DNA from 2 places in the Pseudogemmobacter sonorensis genome. Region 1 is predicted to be linked to the other one. Evidence: riboswitches for the same ligand, from Rfam matches in the RefSeq annotation. Region 1 holds a riboswitch; the other holds the start of a gene.
What was found. Region 1 has a riboswitch for thiamine pyrophosphate ahead of thiD (bifunctional hydroxymethylpyrimidine kinase/phosphomethylpyrimidine kinase). Riboswitches for the same ligand answer to the same signal wherever they lie in the genome.
Positions count from the first base shown of each region.

Region 2: it holds a riboswitch for thiamine pyrophosphate, as region 1 does, so the genes downstream of both, ABNX41_RS06735 (thiamine ABC transporter substrate-binding protein) here and thiD (bifunctional hydroxymethylpyrimidine kinase/phosphomethylpyrimidine kinase) in region 1, are expected to answer to the same signal.

Region 1 covers NZ_JBEFZE010000002.1:113,637-120,604, forward strand. Annotated here, with positions in the region: gene ABNX41_RS02120 (FAD-dependent oxidoreductase) at 1-359, opposite strand, end outside; gene thiD (bifunctional hydroxymethylpyrimidine kinase/phosphomethylpyrimidine kinase) at 356-1,171, opposite strand; TPP riboswitch at 1,252-1,356, opposite strand; gene ABNX41_RS02130 (extracellular solute-binding protein) at 1,546-2,703, shown strand; gene ABNX41_RS02135 (ABC transporter permease) at 2,667-3,122, shown strand; gene ABNX41_RS02140 (ABC transporter ATP-binding protein) at 3,127-3,924, shown strand; gene ABNX41_RS02145 (glycerophosphodiester phosphodiesterase) at 3,878-4,588, shown strand; gene ABNX41_RS02150 (inositol monophosphatase family protein) at 4,528-5,295, opposite strand; gene ABNX41_RS02155 (LacI family DNA-binding transcriptional regulator) at 5,556-5,816, opposite strand; partial or broken gene ABNX41_RS02160 (TetR/AcrR family transcriptional regulator) at 6,606-6,719, shown strand; gene ABNX41_RS02165 (FAD-linked oxidase C-terminal domain-containing protein) at 6,959-6,968, shown strand, end outside.
Region 2 covers NZ_JBEFZE010000006.1:70,447-77,414, forward strand. Annotated here, with positions in the region: gene ABNX41_RS06720 (FliI/YscN family ATPase) at 1-25, shown strand, start outside; gene aroC (chorismate synthase) at 1-1,092, opposite strand, end outside; gene ABNX41_RS06730 (TerC family protein) at 1,480-2,502, shown strand; TPP riboswitch at 2,684-2,790, shown strand; gene ABNX41_RS06735 (thiamine ABC transporter substrate-binding protein) at 2,833-3,807, shown strand; gene ABNX41_RS06740 (ABC transporter permease family protein) at 3,783-5,309, shown strand; gene ABNX41_RS06745 (thiamine ABC transporter ATP-binding protein) at 5,296-6,048, shown strand; gene ABNX41_RS06750 (cytochrome c1) at 6,124-6,918, opposite strand; gene petB (cytochrome b) at 6,938-6,968, opposite strand, start outside.

The DNA of each region.
Region 1 (6,968 bases):
TCCGGTTCCAGCGCCGCGATCCCCTCGGCGTCGAGCGCGCGGTGCCCCCGGCTGCGGCGCGCGAACCGGGCCAGTTCCGCCCGGTCGCGTGACAGGGCGAGGACAAGGGTGCCCCGGCGCGTCACCCCTCCGGCATGACGGTCCCACCAGTCGATGGCCTGCAGGCCAAGCCGCTCGACCGGCTCCTCGGCGGATTCGGCCTCGCAATGGGGCGCGAGCATGCCGCCCGCCCACCACGAACAGCCATGCGGCCCGGGCACTGGCCGGGGGTCGACCAGTTCGACCTGTTGGCCGCGCGCGGTCAGTTCGGTGGCAAGGGCCAGGCCCATCACGCCCGCGCCAAGAATGCGGATGGTCATGGCGCCACCCCGGGCAGGGCGTGGAAGTGATGCACGGGCCCGTGGCCGGATCCGACCTTCAGCCGGTCGGCGGCGGCGATGGCGCCTTGCAGATAGCGATGCGCCCGCGCGACCGCCTGCGGCACAGTGCCGCCCCGGGCCAGCCCGGCGGCGATGGCGGCCGAAAGGGTGCAGCCGGTGCCATGGGTGTTTTCGGTCGCGATGCGGGGGGCGGTCAGGACATGCCGCTCGGGCCCGACGAGAAGGTCGGTGCAGACCGGCCCGGCCGCATGCCCGCCCTTCATCAGCACCCAGGCCGGGCCGAGCGCGCCGAGCGCCCGCCCCTGCGCCTCTTGCTGCGGCAGATCCCGGGCGGCGGTCTGGCCCAGCAGTTCCGCCGCCTCCGGCAGATTGGGGGTCAGCACGGTCGCGAGCGGCAGGAGTTCGGATTTCAGCGCGGCGATCGCCTCGGCATCGAGCAGCCGGTCGCCCGATTTCGCCACCATCACCGGATCGAGCACCACCGGCAGCGCCCGGTCGCGCAGGATCGGGCGCAGGCTTTCAGCCACCGCCCGGATCACCCCGGGGTCGCCCAGCATGCCGATCTTGACCGCGCCCACGGCGAGATCGTCGAAAACCGCTTCGATCTGTGCGGTGATGATCCCGGGCGCCAGCACCTCGACCGCCGTCACGGCGCGGGTGTTCTGCGCGGTCACGGCGGTCAGGACGCTGGCGCCATAGCAGCCAAGCGCGGCGAAGGTCTTCAGATCGGCCTGGATCCCGGCGCCGCCGCCGCTGTCGGATCCCGCGATGGTCAATGCGATTGAAGTCACGCCGCCCCCATGAACGATCGACGGATCGGGGGCGCATTGCACGGAACGGGCGCGTTCGAAGACACGCGCGCGCGACCGGCCCTTGCAAGCTACCCGTTCCCTCCGCCGGTATGAACCGGATCAGGTTCGATGGGTTGGCTGACGCCTCTCAGCCCCGGTCGCCCGGGACACCCCAACGAGTAATCGGGGACGAGGCTAAAGCGAAAAGCATGGCGCGGCAAGGGGCTTCAAAACCCTTGGCCCGGGGGGGGGCTTGGGGGCTTGGCCGGGGGGCTTGCACACGTTGTCAGCAAACCTTTGCGGTTTTGTCTCGCCGCTGTCGCAGCCGCGCGCGAAAAGCGGCCATCGCCGGTCAACCCGAAAGGTCACGACTCATGGATCGTCGCTCCTTTCTTCTTCGCCCGGCCGCGCTTGGCGCCGTCGGCCTTGCACTGCCCCGTGTCGCGCTGGCGCGGGACGGCGTGCTCTACGTCCATTCCAGTTCGGATTCGAACGTCACGGATTTCTGGGCCAATGTGGTCGTGCCCCGCTTCGCTGCGACCGGGCCGGGCGTCACGCTGCGGGTGGTCGATGCCGGGGACAATGCCGGGCTGCGGATCGGCGACCGCGCCCTGGCCGCGCTGGCCTCGGGCGCCGATCCGCGGGCCGAGATGTTCGAGGCCTTCCGCCCCCATGAGCTTGAGGGCACCATCGAGGCCGGGCTTTGGGTCAACATGGCCGAGGCCGGGCTGGAAAACTGGTCGCGCGTCAATCCCGATGCGGTCGAGACGCCCTATTCGCTGCCCTGGCGCGGCAGTCAGGTGCTTCTGGCCTATGACGCCATCCGGCTTTCGCCCGAGGATGCGCCGAAAAGCAGGGAAAAGCTGACCGCCTTGACCAAGGCCAATCCTGGCCAGTTCATCTACAACCGCCCCGACAAGGGCGGTTCGGGCGGGAATTTCGTCCGCCGCGCCATCCATGAGGCCAATGGCCGCGATTCCGACCGTTTCACCGCCGACAATTACACCGAGGCTTTCGGCGCCGAGGCCCTGACCCCGGCCTGGGAGATCCGGCGCGATCTGGCGCCCTCGCTTTACGAAGGCGGCTCCCGTTCGGCGGGCAACACCCAGTCGATCCAGCTTCTGGCCCGGGGCGTGGTGAGCATGACCCCGGTCTGGTCCGACCAGGTGCTGACCGCCATCGCCGAGGGCGTGCTGCCCGAGACCACCGGCCTGGTGCAACTGCAGGATCTGGCGCTTTGCGGCGGGTTCTCGCGCGCGGTGGTCGCGGTGGTGCTGTCGAGCGGCGCGCAGAAAGAGGCGGTGCTGAAGCTTGCCGACTTCCTGCTTTCGGTGAAGCTTTCGCTGACCGTCGCGGTGATTTCGGCGGTGATCTGCCTGCCCGCGGCCCATGCCCTCGCGCGGATGGATTTCCCGGGGCGGAACCTGTTGTTCCTGTCCTTCCTGTCCTTCCTGTCCTTCCTGGCCGGTCATGCCTTTCCGAAATTCGCCTGCTGGTGGCGATCGCCGGGATCTTCCTGGGGCTGGGGCTGATCGCGAACTTCCGGGGTGTGGTGCTGATCCAGTTGGTCGGCACGCTGATGATGATCTGGATCCCCGCCGCCGCCTTTCAGAACGTCGACCGCCGGATGGAAGAGGCCGCGCGGGACGCGGGCGCCGGGCCGCTGCGGGTGTTCTGGTCGGTCTGCCTGCCCCAGGCCGCGCCGACGATCTTCGCCGCCATCCCGCTGACCTTCGTCGGCACCTTCTACGAGACCGAGGGCGCCTGGCTGATCGGCGCGCCGCAGATTCGCACCATGCCGGTCCTGATGATCACCTTCATCAACAACCAGATCGTGGTGCAATATGGCGTCGTGCTTTCGGTCCTGCCGTGGACTGCCAGTTTCTTCGCGCTGATGTTCGCCCGCCGCCTGGTGGGATCGGCCAGCTTCGACCGCGGTTTCGGAGTGTGACCCCATGTCGGATCTGACGCTATCGCCTCTGATCAAGTCCTTCGCCGGGCAGGAGGTGGTGAAATCCGTCTCGCTCGACCTCGCGGATGGCGAGCTGCTTTGCCTTCTCGGCCCGTCGGGCTCGGGGAAATCCACCATCCTGCGCATGATCGGCGGCTTCGAGCGCCCCGATGGCGGCGCGGTGCTGATCGACGGCCAGGACGTGACCCGCCTGCCGCCCGAGCGCCGTCCCACCGGAAGGGTGTTCCAGATCCATGCGCTCTGGTCGCATATGGATGTGGCGGGGAATATCGCCTTCGGGCTGAAGCTGCGCGGGCTGGCGCGGCCGCAGATCCGCGCCAAGGTGGACGAGGTCCTGGCGCTGGTCGGGCTTGAGGGCTTCGGCACTCGCCGGGTCTGGCAGCTTTCGGGCGGCCAGCAACAGCGGGTGGCGTTGGAGCCGAAGATCCTGCTGCTGAACGAGCCTTTCGCAAGCCTCGACCAGCATCTGCGCGACGAATTGCGCAAGATCCAGCATCGCCTGGGCATCACTACCATCTTCGTCACCCATGGCCGGGACGAGGCGCTGGCCCTTTCCGACCGCATCATCGTCCTGCGCGACGGCAGGATCGAACAGTCCGATACGCCCGCGCGGATCTACCGCAATCCGGCGACGCGCTTCGTGGCGGGCTTCATCGGCACGATGAATTTCGTCGCCGCCGAGTTCCGCGACGGGGCGTCGCGCCATCCGCTGTTCCCGCATCGCGCGGGTCGAGGTGGACATTCTGCGCCATGCGGGCGGCGGCTTTGCCATCCTGCATGACGAGATGCTCGACCGCGGCACCACCGGCACCGGCCCGGTGGCGCAGGCCGATGCGGATCTGCTGCGCCGCCTGCGCCGTCGCGACGATGCGGGTCGCGAGACTGCGGTCCGGGTCGCGCTGCTCGAAGACCTTTGCGCCGATCTTGTCGCGGATCCGGCGGCGCCCGGGGGCGGGCATCTGCAGTTCGACCTCAAGAACCGGGCGGCGGAGCTGACCGCGGCGGATCTGGCCGCCTTTGTCCGCGCGGTCGCGCCCATTGCCGGGCGGATGGTGCTTTCGGGCGGGGATGCGCGGGCGGTCGGGCGGCTGGCCGAGGCCCTGCCGGGGCTGGCGACCGGCCACGACCCCTGTCTCGCGGCCGCCCTCGACACCCTGCGCGAAAGCCGCGATTCCAAGGGGTCGGCGCCGGTGCCCTGGCCGATGCCGGAGCGCGCGCGGGTGATCTATCTTGACCGCGCGCTGGTCTTCTTCGCCGAGGATTGCGGCTTCGACCTGATCGCGGGTTTTCAGGCCGAGGGGCGCGTGGTCGATGTCTGGACCCTGCCGGGGGCCCAGGGCGAAAGCCTTGCGCAATTGCACCGGCTGATGGCGCTTGGTGCCGATCATGTAACGGCGGACGATCCGCTGGGGCTGTGGACGGCCTGCCGCGGCGCGAAGCCCTGAAGCAGCCAGCCGTGCAGCCCGGGCCGGGCCACCAGCACCGCGACCGGCCCATCCACCGGTCCGCCCGATGGCGGATCGAGCAGCGGCCTGCCCGCGAAATCGGTGGCGATCCCGCCCGCCTTGTGCAGGACCAGCGCCGAGGCGCCGTAATCGTGCAGCGAGAGCCGGTCCTCGAAAAAGCCGTCCAGCCGACCCGCCGCCACCCATGCGATGGAAAGCGCCGCTGATCCCAGCCGCCGCACCCCGGCCGCATTGTCGATCAGGCGGCGAAGCGCGCGGTGATAATCCTCGACCGGGACCGAGCTGACCTGGCCCGGCACCGGCAGGCCCGCGCCGAACACCGCATTGACCATGTCGCGGGCGGCGTCGATGCGCAGGGGGCTGCCGTTCAGCGTGGCGTCCCGACCGGATTCCGCAGCGAAGGTTTCGTCCAGCATCGGGTCGTGGACCACGTCCGCGACCATCTCTTCGCCCTCGACCAGCGCGATGATCACAGCGAAATGCGGGATCCCCCAGATGAAATTCGTGGTGCCGTCGATCGGGTCGATGATGAAGCGCCCGCCGCCGGGGCGGCCCACGCGGTCCGAGGCGGCCTCTTCGCCTGCGATGGCGTGATCGGGAAATTCCCGCGCCAGATGTCCGGCGGCCAGGCGCTCGACGGCGACGTCGATCTCGCTTTGATAATCGCGGGCGGGCTTCTCGACCACTTCCTCGATGCCGCGTCGGCGCAGACCGGTGTGGGCCCGCGCCGCCCGCGCGCGGCCCGGATCATGGCGGCAAGGCGCGGCGAGGGGGTGGGCGAGGGGGTCATCGGCTGTCCTTCCGTTTCAGGGTGCTGGCGCGCCGGACCAGGGTGACGGGAGAGATCTCGCAGCTTGCCGGGCTTTCGGGCTGGTCGAGCCGCAGGCACAGCGCGCGCACCGCCATCGCCGCCAGATCCGGCACGCTCTGGCGGATGGTGGTCAGGTCATAGGCGGGCCAGCCGCTCGATCAGCGTCGAGCGCAGCGAATGCTCCAGATCCGAGGCCACCAGTCCGACGATCCGGGTGCGCTGGTCCTTCAGCCCGCGCGCAACCATGTTGACCCGGTAGCTCAGCGTGCTGGCGGCGGCGATCACCCGCGCCCGCGTCTCGGGCGCGATCGAGACGCCTTCGGTAAAGCTGCGCGACACCGCCGAGCTGAAAACCCCCGCAAGGCGCGCGACCTCAAGTGATGTGATCCTGCCCATATCTGTCCTGGCCGTGGTTGCGGCCGCAGTCTTCGTGCCTGCCGGGTTCAAATAGCGGGGGAAACAAGAAGCTTTCTTGGCGGCGGGTCGGACGCGCCCGGCTTTTCCCCGCCGGGGGATCAGTCCCCGCGAAACGCCACCTCTCGCCCGCGCCGTGATGGACCACGGTCGGCACGATCCGGGACATGGAAGGTCAGGGGCGGCAGCATCGGGATTGTGGTCACCGGGCCCGGCCCGGCAAATCCCCGGTCAGCGGCTCCGGCCGGGCAATGGCGCGGGTTCCGAGAGGCGAAGACGACCAGTATCCGCTCGGCCGACAGGACGGGAGGTGCCATCCTGCCAGATGCCCTGGAGCGGTGCGACGTTCAGTCCCGGCCCGATCCTGAACAGAAGCGCCGCCGCTCCGGCCCAGACGGTGATGTTGAGCCATGTCCAGCACCAGGCGTTTTCGACAGCCGAGACCTCGCAATTCGTCACCGGCCGGGGCCGCTGTTTCCCGAGCAAGCCGCGCGGGTCTGTGCGATGCTTCTCTGCGGCGGATCGATCGCGCCGGCGGGGGTGACGGGGGGCACCTTCAACCGTATCGCGGCGGGGCTGCGGGTGGCGCGGGAAAACTGGTTTGACAGGCGGCGGCGCCTGGTGCTGATCCCAACAAGGGCGGTGGCGCGAGAGACTCGGGCGCCGCCGGGCCATGGGGTGGCGAGACGGCGGCGAAGGGGCGCGATGACCGAGGCGAGCGGACGGCGAATGCACAATGCGGGCATGCGCGACGGACTCATGCTGGCGACGATGGAGGCCGTCGGCCAGCACGGCTATGCCGGGGCCACCATCGCGCGGATCACCGAGCTTGCCGGGGTCGCGCAGAGTACCTTCTATCTGTATTTCCCCTCGCGCCAGGCGCTTTTCGACGAGCTTCCGCCCTTCATGGCCAATCGCGCGGCGGACCACCTGCGCCACGAAACCCTGCGCGAACGCAACTTCTTCACGCGCGAAGGCCATGCCTTCCGCAGCGTCTTCGCCTATCTGACCGAAAACTCCTGGCTCTACCGTGTGCTGGGCGAGGCCGAACGCCGGGCGCCTTCGAGGCCTGGTTCGCCCGGCCCATGCCAGCTTCCGCCCCGGGCCCCCACCGGAGATCCGACATGGCGAGCC
Region 2 (6,968 bases), on a different contig from region 1:
GCGGCCGCGCGCGCCCCCGGTCTGAGCGCGGTCGAGCAGCAGGTGGTCGAGCAGGACGCAGGCCATCATCGCCTCGCCCACCGGCACGGCGCGGATGCCGACGCAGGGGTCGTGGCGGCCCTTGGTCACCACCTCGACCTCGCGCCCGTCCAGATCGACCGAGGCGCGCGGCGTCAGGATCGAGGAGGTGGGCTTGACCGCGAAACGGCAGACCACCGGCTGGCCGGTCGAAATGCCGCCCAGGATCCCTCCGGCGTGATTGGAGAGGAATTCGACGCCCGCCGCGCCCATCCGCATCTGGTCGGCATTCTCGCTGCCGGTCAGGGCGGCGGCGGCCATGCCCTCGCCGATCTCGACCGCCTTCACGGCGTTGATCGACATCATCGCCGCCGCGAGGTCGCCGTCGAGCTTGCCGTAAAGCGGCGCGCCAAGGCCGGGGGGGACGCCGCTTGCCACCACCTCGACCACGGCGCCGACCGAATCATGGGCTTTGCGCAGGTCGTCGAGGTAATCGGCCCAATCCGCCGCCGCGACCGGATCGGGGCACCAGAAGGGATTGCGCTCGATCTCGGCGGCATCGAAGCGGGCGCGGTCGATCGCGCGCGGGCCCATCTGCACCATATAGCCCGAGATGCGCAGATCCGGCGCCAGCCGCGCCAGCGCGGCGCGCGCAACCCCCCCAGCCGCCACCCGCGCCGCCGTCTCGCGCGCGGAGGAGCGCCCCCCGCCGCGATGGTCGCGAATGCCGTATTTAAGGTGATAGGCGATATCGGCATGGCCGGGGCGGAACTGGCGGGCGATCTCGCCATAGTCCTTCGACCTCTGGTCGGTGTTCTCGATCATCAGTTGCAGGGGGGTGCCGGTGGTCCTGCCCTCGAAAAGGCCTGAGAGGATGCGCACCTCGTCGGCCTCGCGCCGCTGGGTGGTGAAGCGCGAGGTGCCGGGCTTGCGGCGGTCGAGCCAGGGCTGCAGATCGCCTTCCGAAAGCGGCACGCCCGGCGGCACCCCGTCCACCGTGCAGCCAAGCGCGGGCCCGTGGCTTTCGCCCCAGGTCGTGACGCGGAAGATATGGCCGAAGCTGTTCAGGCTCATCTCGGATCTCCTCGCGCGCGGGGGCGCGGTGTTGGGGCGCGGTGTTCGTGGGGCGCGGGCCCTGGCGGGCGGCGCCCGGATCGGTGCCGGGCCGCGCGCACCGGCGCGCCTTGCGCGGGCGAGCATTAGCCGCCACTGCCCCGGGGCTTCAACCGAAATCCGCAAGAATCCCCTCCACCCCCTAGGCAAAAGCGGGGGATGGGTCTATCTAGGGCGCGCGGGCCGGGCCCCTCTGGCGGCAGGCTTATGCCCTTTCGGGCGATGGCTGACGTGATGTCGGACCGCATCGGGAAAACGCGCCCGATGGTATGCCCGGATAGTCGAGCCCCCCACGGGACCCCCTGACGGACAGACCCTTCGGCGCCTCATACAAGGGCAAGCGGGGTCATGGACCTTCTTTTCATCGCATTCCTGGGAAAGCCGCTGTGGCTGTGGCTGACCTTCCTTTCCGTCGTGCTGTTCCTTCTGGTTCTGGACCTTGGCGTCCTGAACAAGGGCGATCATGAGATCGGCGTGGCGAAAAGCCTGAAGCTGTCGGCCTTCTACATCACGCTGGGGGTGCTTTACGCAGGCTTCATCTGGTGGCAGATCGGCGCCGACGAGGCCAAGCTCTATCTGACCGCCTTCGTGGTCGAGAAATCTCTGGCGATGGACAATGTCTTCGTCATCGCGATGATCTTCGGCTTTTTCGCCATCCCGCGCAAATACCAGCACCGGGCCCTGTTCTGGGGGATTCTGGGCGTGATCTTGCTGCGCGGCCTGATGATCGGCTTCGGCGCGGCGCTGGTGAACAGCTATCATTGGGTGCTTTATATCTTTGCGGCCTTCCTGATCTTCACCGGGATCAAGATGCTGTTCAGCAAGAGCGACGACGAGCCAGACATCGCCAACAACCCGCTGCTGAAGTTCCTGCGCAAGCGCCTGCGGGTGACCGACGATCTGCGCGGCCATAACTTCGTCGTGCGCGAGCCCGATCCCAGGACCGGAAAGCTGAAGCTGTTCGCCACGCCTCTTTTGCTGGCGCTGATCATGGTCGAGATCGCCGACGTGATCTTCGCGGTGGATTCGGTGCCCGCGGTCTTCGCGTTGACCTCGGATCCCTATATCGTCTTCACCTCGAACATCTTCGCGATCCTGGGCCTGCGCGCGCTTTATTTCGCGCTGGCGGCGATCCTGCACCGTTTCACCTATCTGAAATATGCGCTGGCGGTGCTGCTGATCTTCATCGGCTCGAAGGTGTTCATCGTCGATCTGATGGGGTGGGAGAAGTTCCCGGCCAGCGTCTCGCTTGGGCTGACCTTCGTGATCCTCACCGTCGGGGTGATGGTCTCGCTGTGGAAGACGCGCGGCCAGCCCGCGCATGGGACCCTGCCGGGCGAGCCGGGGGACGAGCATCCCGCGCGGCATTGACGCGGGAACGAGGGCAAGGGGAGAGGGGCGCGGGAAACCGCGCCCCTTCGCGTTCCGGGCCCCCCTGGGCGCGCGCGGGGGCCTTCGGCCCGGGGCCCGGCGCGGCGGGCGCCCCTGCCCGCGGCGTATCGGCCACGGGGTTGCGCCCCCTTGCGTCCGCGCGGCCCTCTGCCCTATGGTCGGCACCACCTCGGGGTGCCCTGTCTTCGGATGGGGCTGAGATGCGAAAGCGGACCCGTCGAACCTGAACCGGCTGATACCGGCGGAGGGAAGGTGCATCGGAAAACGCGTCCCGAGCCCGGCCGTCCGTCGCAACGAAAGGATGCTTCCATGCGGCTTTCCCTTGCGGCGCTTCTGTCCTGCCTTGCCCTTCCGGCGGCGGCGGAACTGCCTGTGCTGACCGTCATGACCTATGACAGTTTCAATTCGGAATGGGGCCCGGGCCCCTTCGTCGAGGTCGCTTTCGAGGATCTCTGCGGCTGCGACCTGCGCTTCGTCTCGGGCGGGGATGGCGCGGCGCTTCTGGCGCGGCTTCAGCTTGAAGGCGCGTCGAGCGATGTGGACGTGGTGCTTGGCCTCGACACGAACCTGACCGCCCAGGCGGCGGCCAGCGGGCTTTTCGCGCCGCATGGCCAGCCTGCGGCGGCGGCGCTGCCAATCACATTCGACGACCCTCTGTTCCTGCCCTATGACTGGGGCTGGTTCGCCTTCAACCACGACCGTGGGCTTCTTCCCGAGCCGCCGCGCTCGTTCGAGGCGCTGGCGGCGTCGGATCTGAAGATCGTGATTCAGGATCCGCGCTCTTCCACGCCCGGGCTGGGCCTGCTGATGTGGGTGAAGGCGGCCTACGGCGACCGCGCGCCCGAGATCTGGGCGGCGCTGTCCGACAATATCCTGACGGTCACGCCGGGCTGGTCGGAATCCTACGGCCTCTTCCTTGAGGGCGAGGCGGATATGGTGCTGTCCTACACCACCTCGCCCGCCTATCACCGCATCGCCGAAGCGGACGACAGCAAGGACTGGGCCCCCTTCGATGAAGGGCATTACCTTCAGGTCGAGGTGAGCGGCATCCTTGCCGGGTCGGACCAGACCGATCTGGCCCGCGCCTTCCTGGCCTTCACGCAGGACCACGCCTTCCAGTCGGTCCTGCCAGAGACCAACTGGATGTATCCCGCCTCGCCGGTCGAACTGTCAGAGGGGTTCGAGACCGCGCGGCCCGAAATCTCGCTCTTGCTTTCCGCCGACGAGGCGGCCGCGATCCGCGCCGGGGCATTGGCCGAATGGCAAGCCGCGCTGGCGCGGTAGCGGCGGTCGCGCTGCTGCTGGTCATCGCGCCGATCGGCGCGGTGGCCTATCGGGCCGGGGGGATCTGGCTTTCCGCCCCGGATCTGGCGGCGCTGCGCTTCACGCTTCTCCAGGCTTCGCTTTCGGCGGCGATCTCGGTCGTGCTGGCGGTGCCGGTGGCCCGCGCGCTGGCGCGGCGGCGCTTCTTCGGGCGCGGGCTTCTGATCACGCTGATGGGGGCGCCCTTCCTTTTGCCGGTGATCGTGGCGGTCATGGGGCTTCTGGCGGTCTTCGGGCGTTCAGGCCTGTTCAACGACATGCTGGCGGGTCTGGGGATCGGGCGGGTCTCGATCTACGGGCTGGGGGGCGTGCTGCTGGCGCATGTCTTCCTGAACCTGCCGCTTGCGGTGCGGATGGTGCTGCAGGGCTGGCAGTCGATCCCGGCCGAGCGGTTCCGGCTGGCCGAGAGCCTGTCCTTCACGCCCGCCGACATCGCCAGGCATCTGGAGCGTCCGATGCTGGCCGGGGTCCTGCCCGGGGCGCTGGCCACGATATTCGCGATCTGCCTGACCTCTTTCGCGGTGGCTTTGACCCTTGGCGGGGGGCCGGGGGCGACGACGCTGGAACTGGCGATCTATCAGGCGCTGAGGTTCGAATTCGACCTGGGCCATGCGGCGGGGCTGGCGCTGGTGCAGACCGGATTGGGCGGGGTCTCGGCCCTGCTGGCCTGGCGCCTGGCGCGGGCGACCGGCTTCGGTGCCGGGATGGACCGGGTGCTGGCGCTGCGCCCGCCTGGCGGCTGGCGGCGCGCGGCGGATGCGATGGTGCTTGTGCTGGCGGCGGCTTTCCTGTTGCTCCCCCTGCTGGCGCTGGCCTTTCGGGGGTTGCCGGGGCTTTGGGACCTGACGCCCTCGGTCTGGGTGGCGGCGGGGCGTTCGGTCGCGGTCGCGCTGGTTTCGACCGGGGTGACCATCAGCGCGGCCTTGGTGCTGGCGCTGGCCGTGGCGCGCGGAGAGGGGCGGCGCTGGCTGGAGCTGGCGGCGGTGCTGCCGCTGGCGGCCTCGGGCCTGGTGCTGGGGACGGGGCTTTTCCTGCTGGTCCTGCCGGTGATCGCGCCGCATCGGGTTGCGCTGCCGGTGACGGTCGTGGTGAATGCGCTGATGGCCCTGCCCTTCGCCTTTCGTCTGATCCTGCCCGAGGCCCGCGCGCTTGAGGCGGGCTATGGCCGCCTTTCGGCCTCGCTGGGGCTGCGCGGGCCCGCGCGGCTGCGCTATCTGGTGCTGCCCCGGCTCGCGCGGCCCCTGGGCTTTTCCGCCGGGCTGGCGGCGGCGCTGTCGATGGGGGATCTGGGGGTGATCGCGCTTTTCGCCGACCGGGGCGGGGCGACGCTGCCCCTGATGGTGCAGCATCTGACCGCCGCCTATCGCACCGATGCCGCCGCAGGCGCGGCCCTGCTGCTGGTGGGGCTGAGCCTTGGGATTTTCTGGGCCTTCGACGCGGGAGGGCGGCGTGCTGCGGCTTGAGGGGCTGGTGTTGGAACAGGGTGATTTCCGCCTGTGCGCCGATTGGCAGATCGGCCCAGGTGCGCGGGTGGCGCTGATCGGCCCCTCGGGCGCGGGAAAATCGACGCTGCTTGCCGCGATCGCCGGGTTTCTGGCGCCGCGCGCGGGCCGTATCCTGTGGCAGGGGCAAGACCTGGGTCCGTTGCCGCCGGGGGCGCGGCCGCTGTCGATCCTGTTCCAGGACCAGAACCTCTTTCCGCATCTGACGCTTGCGCAGAACCTCGGCCTTGGCCTGCGCGCCGATCTGAAGCTTTCGCCCGATCAGCGCGTGGAGGTCGACGCGGCGCTGGAACGGGTCGGCCTTGGCGGCTTCGGTCCGCGCAAGCCCCCGGCGCTGTCGGGCGGTCAGGCGGGGCGGGCGGCGCTGGCGCGGGTGCTTTTGCGCGCCCGCCCGCTGCTTTTGCTGGACGAGCCTTTTGCCGCGCTCGGCCCGGCCCTGAAGGACGAGATGCTGGCGCTTCTGGCCGAGGTGGCCAGTGCGACCGGGGCGGCGGTGCTGATGGTCACCCATGCGCCCGAGGATGCGCTTCGCTTCGCCGATTCCGTCTCGCTGGTCGCGGGGGGCGAGGCCGCGGCCCCGGTGCCGGTGGAACGGATCTTCGCCGATCCGCCCGAGGCGTTGCGCGACTATATGGGCCGGGCGCCCGGCACCGCGACGGGCGCCGTGACGGGCAAGGGGGGGCGGATCGGGGGGGCCTGAACGGAAAACCCCCCGCCCTTTTCCAAAGGCGAGGGGCTTGTCGCATCAAGGCGGAAACCCGCGTCGGGGCTTGTGTCAGGCGTTGAACTCTTTGCCCTTCACCCCGGCCCACAATTTCTTGTTGGTCAGATAGAGCAGCGAGCTCAGCAGTACGAGGAAGGCCACCGCGACGAAACCGGCCTGTTTGCGGGCCATCATCTTCGGCTCGGCCGTCCACATCAGGAAGGCGGCGACGTCCATCGCCATGGCGTCGACCGTGGTGGGGCTGCCATCGGCGAACGAGACCTGATCGTCGAAGAGCGGGGTGCCCATCGAGATCCAGCCGCCCGGGAAGGCGTGGTTCTCGTAGAAGATCGAGCCAGCCTCTTCCTTGTCCTCGCCGGTATAGCCGGTCAGGATGGCGTGGATGTATTCCGGCCCGCCTATGCCACGGAAAAGCTGGTTGATCCCGGTGCCGTAGGGCCCCGAGAAACCGGCGCGCGCCTTGGCCATCAGGGAAAGGTCCGGCCCCATGCCGTCGCCCGAACGCGCGGGGAAGTGGTCGGTCCATTCGCGCGGCCGCGATTCGCCCCCGGGCAGTTCGACATCGTCGAGACCGGCGGCATAGGCGCGGACCTGATCAGCGGGAATGCCCGGGCCGTCGGCATCCGCAAGGGTGCGGATCGGCACGAATTTCAGCCCGTGGCAGGCCGAGCAGACCTCGGTATAGACCTGAAGGCCGCGCTGAAGCTGCAACTGGTCGTATTTGCCGAACGGACCCTCGAAGGAGAAGGTCACGTCCTCGATCTCGACAGCTTCGCCAGCGGCCATGGCAACCCCGCCCGAAAGGGCGATCGCCGAGGTGGCTGCGAGGATGATCTTGCGGAACATTTGCGTCAGATCCTTTCCGTCACTCGGCGGCATGGGGGTAATGGGCCTTG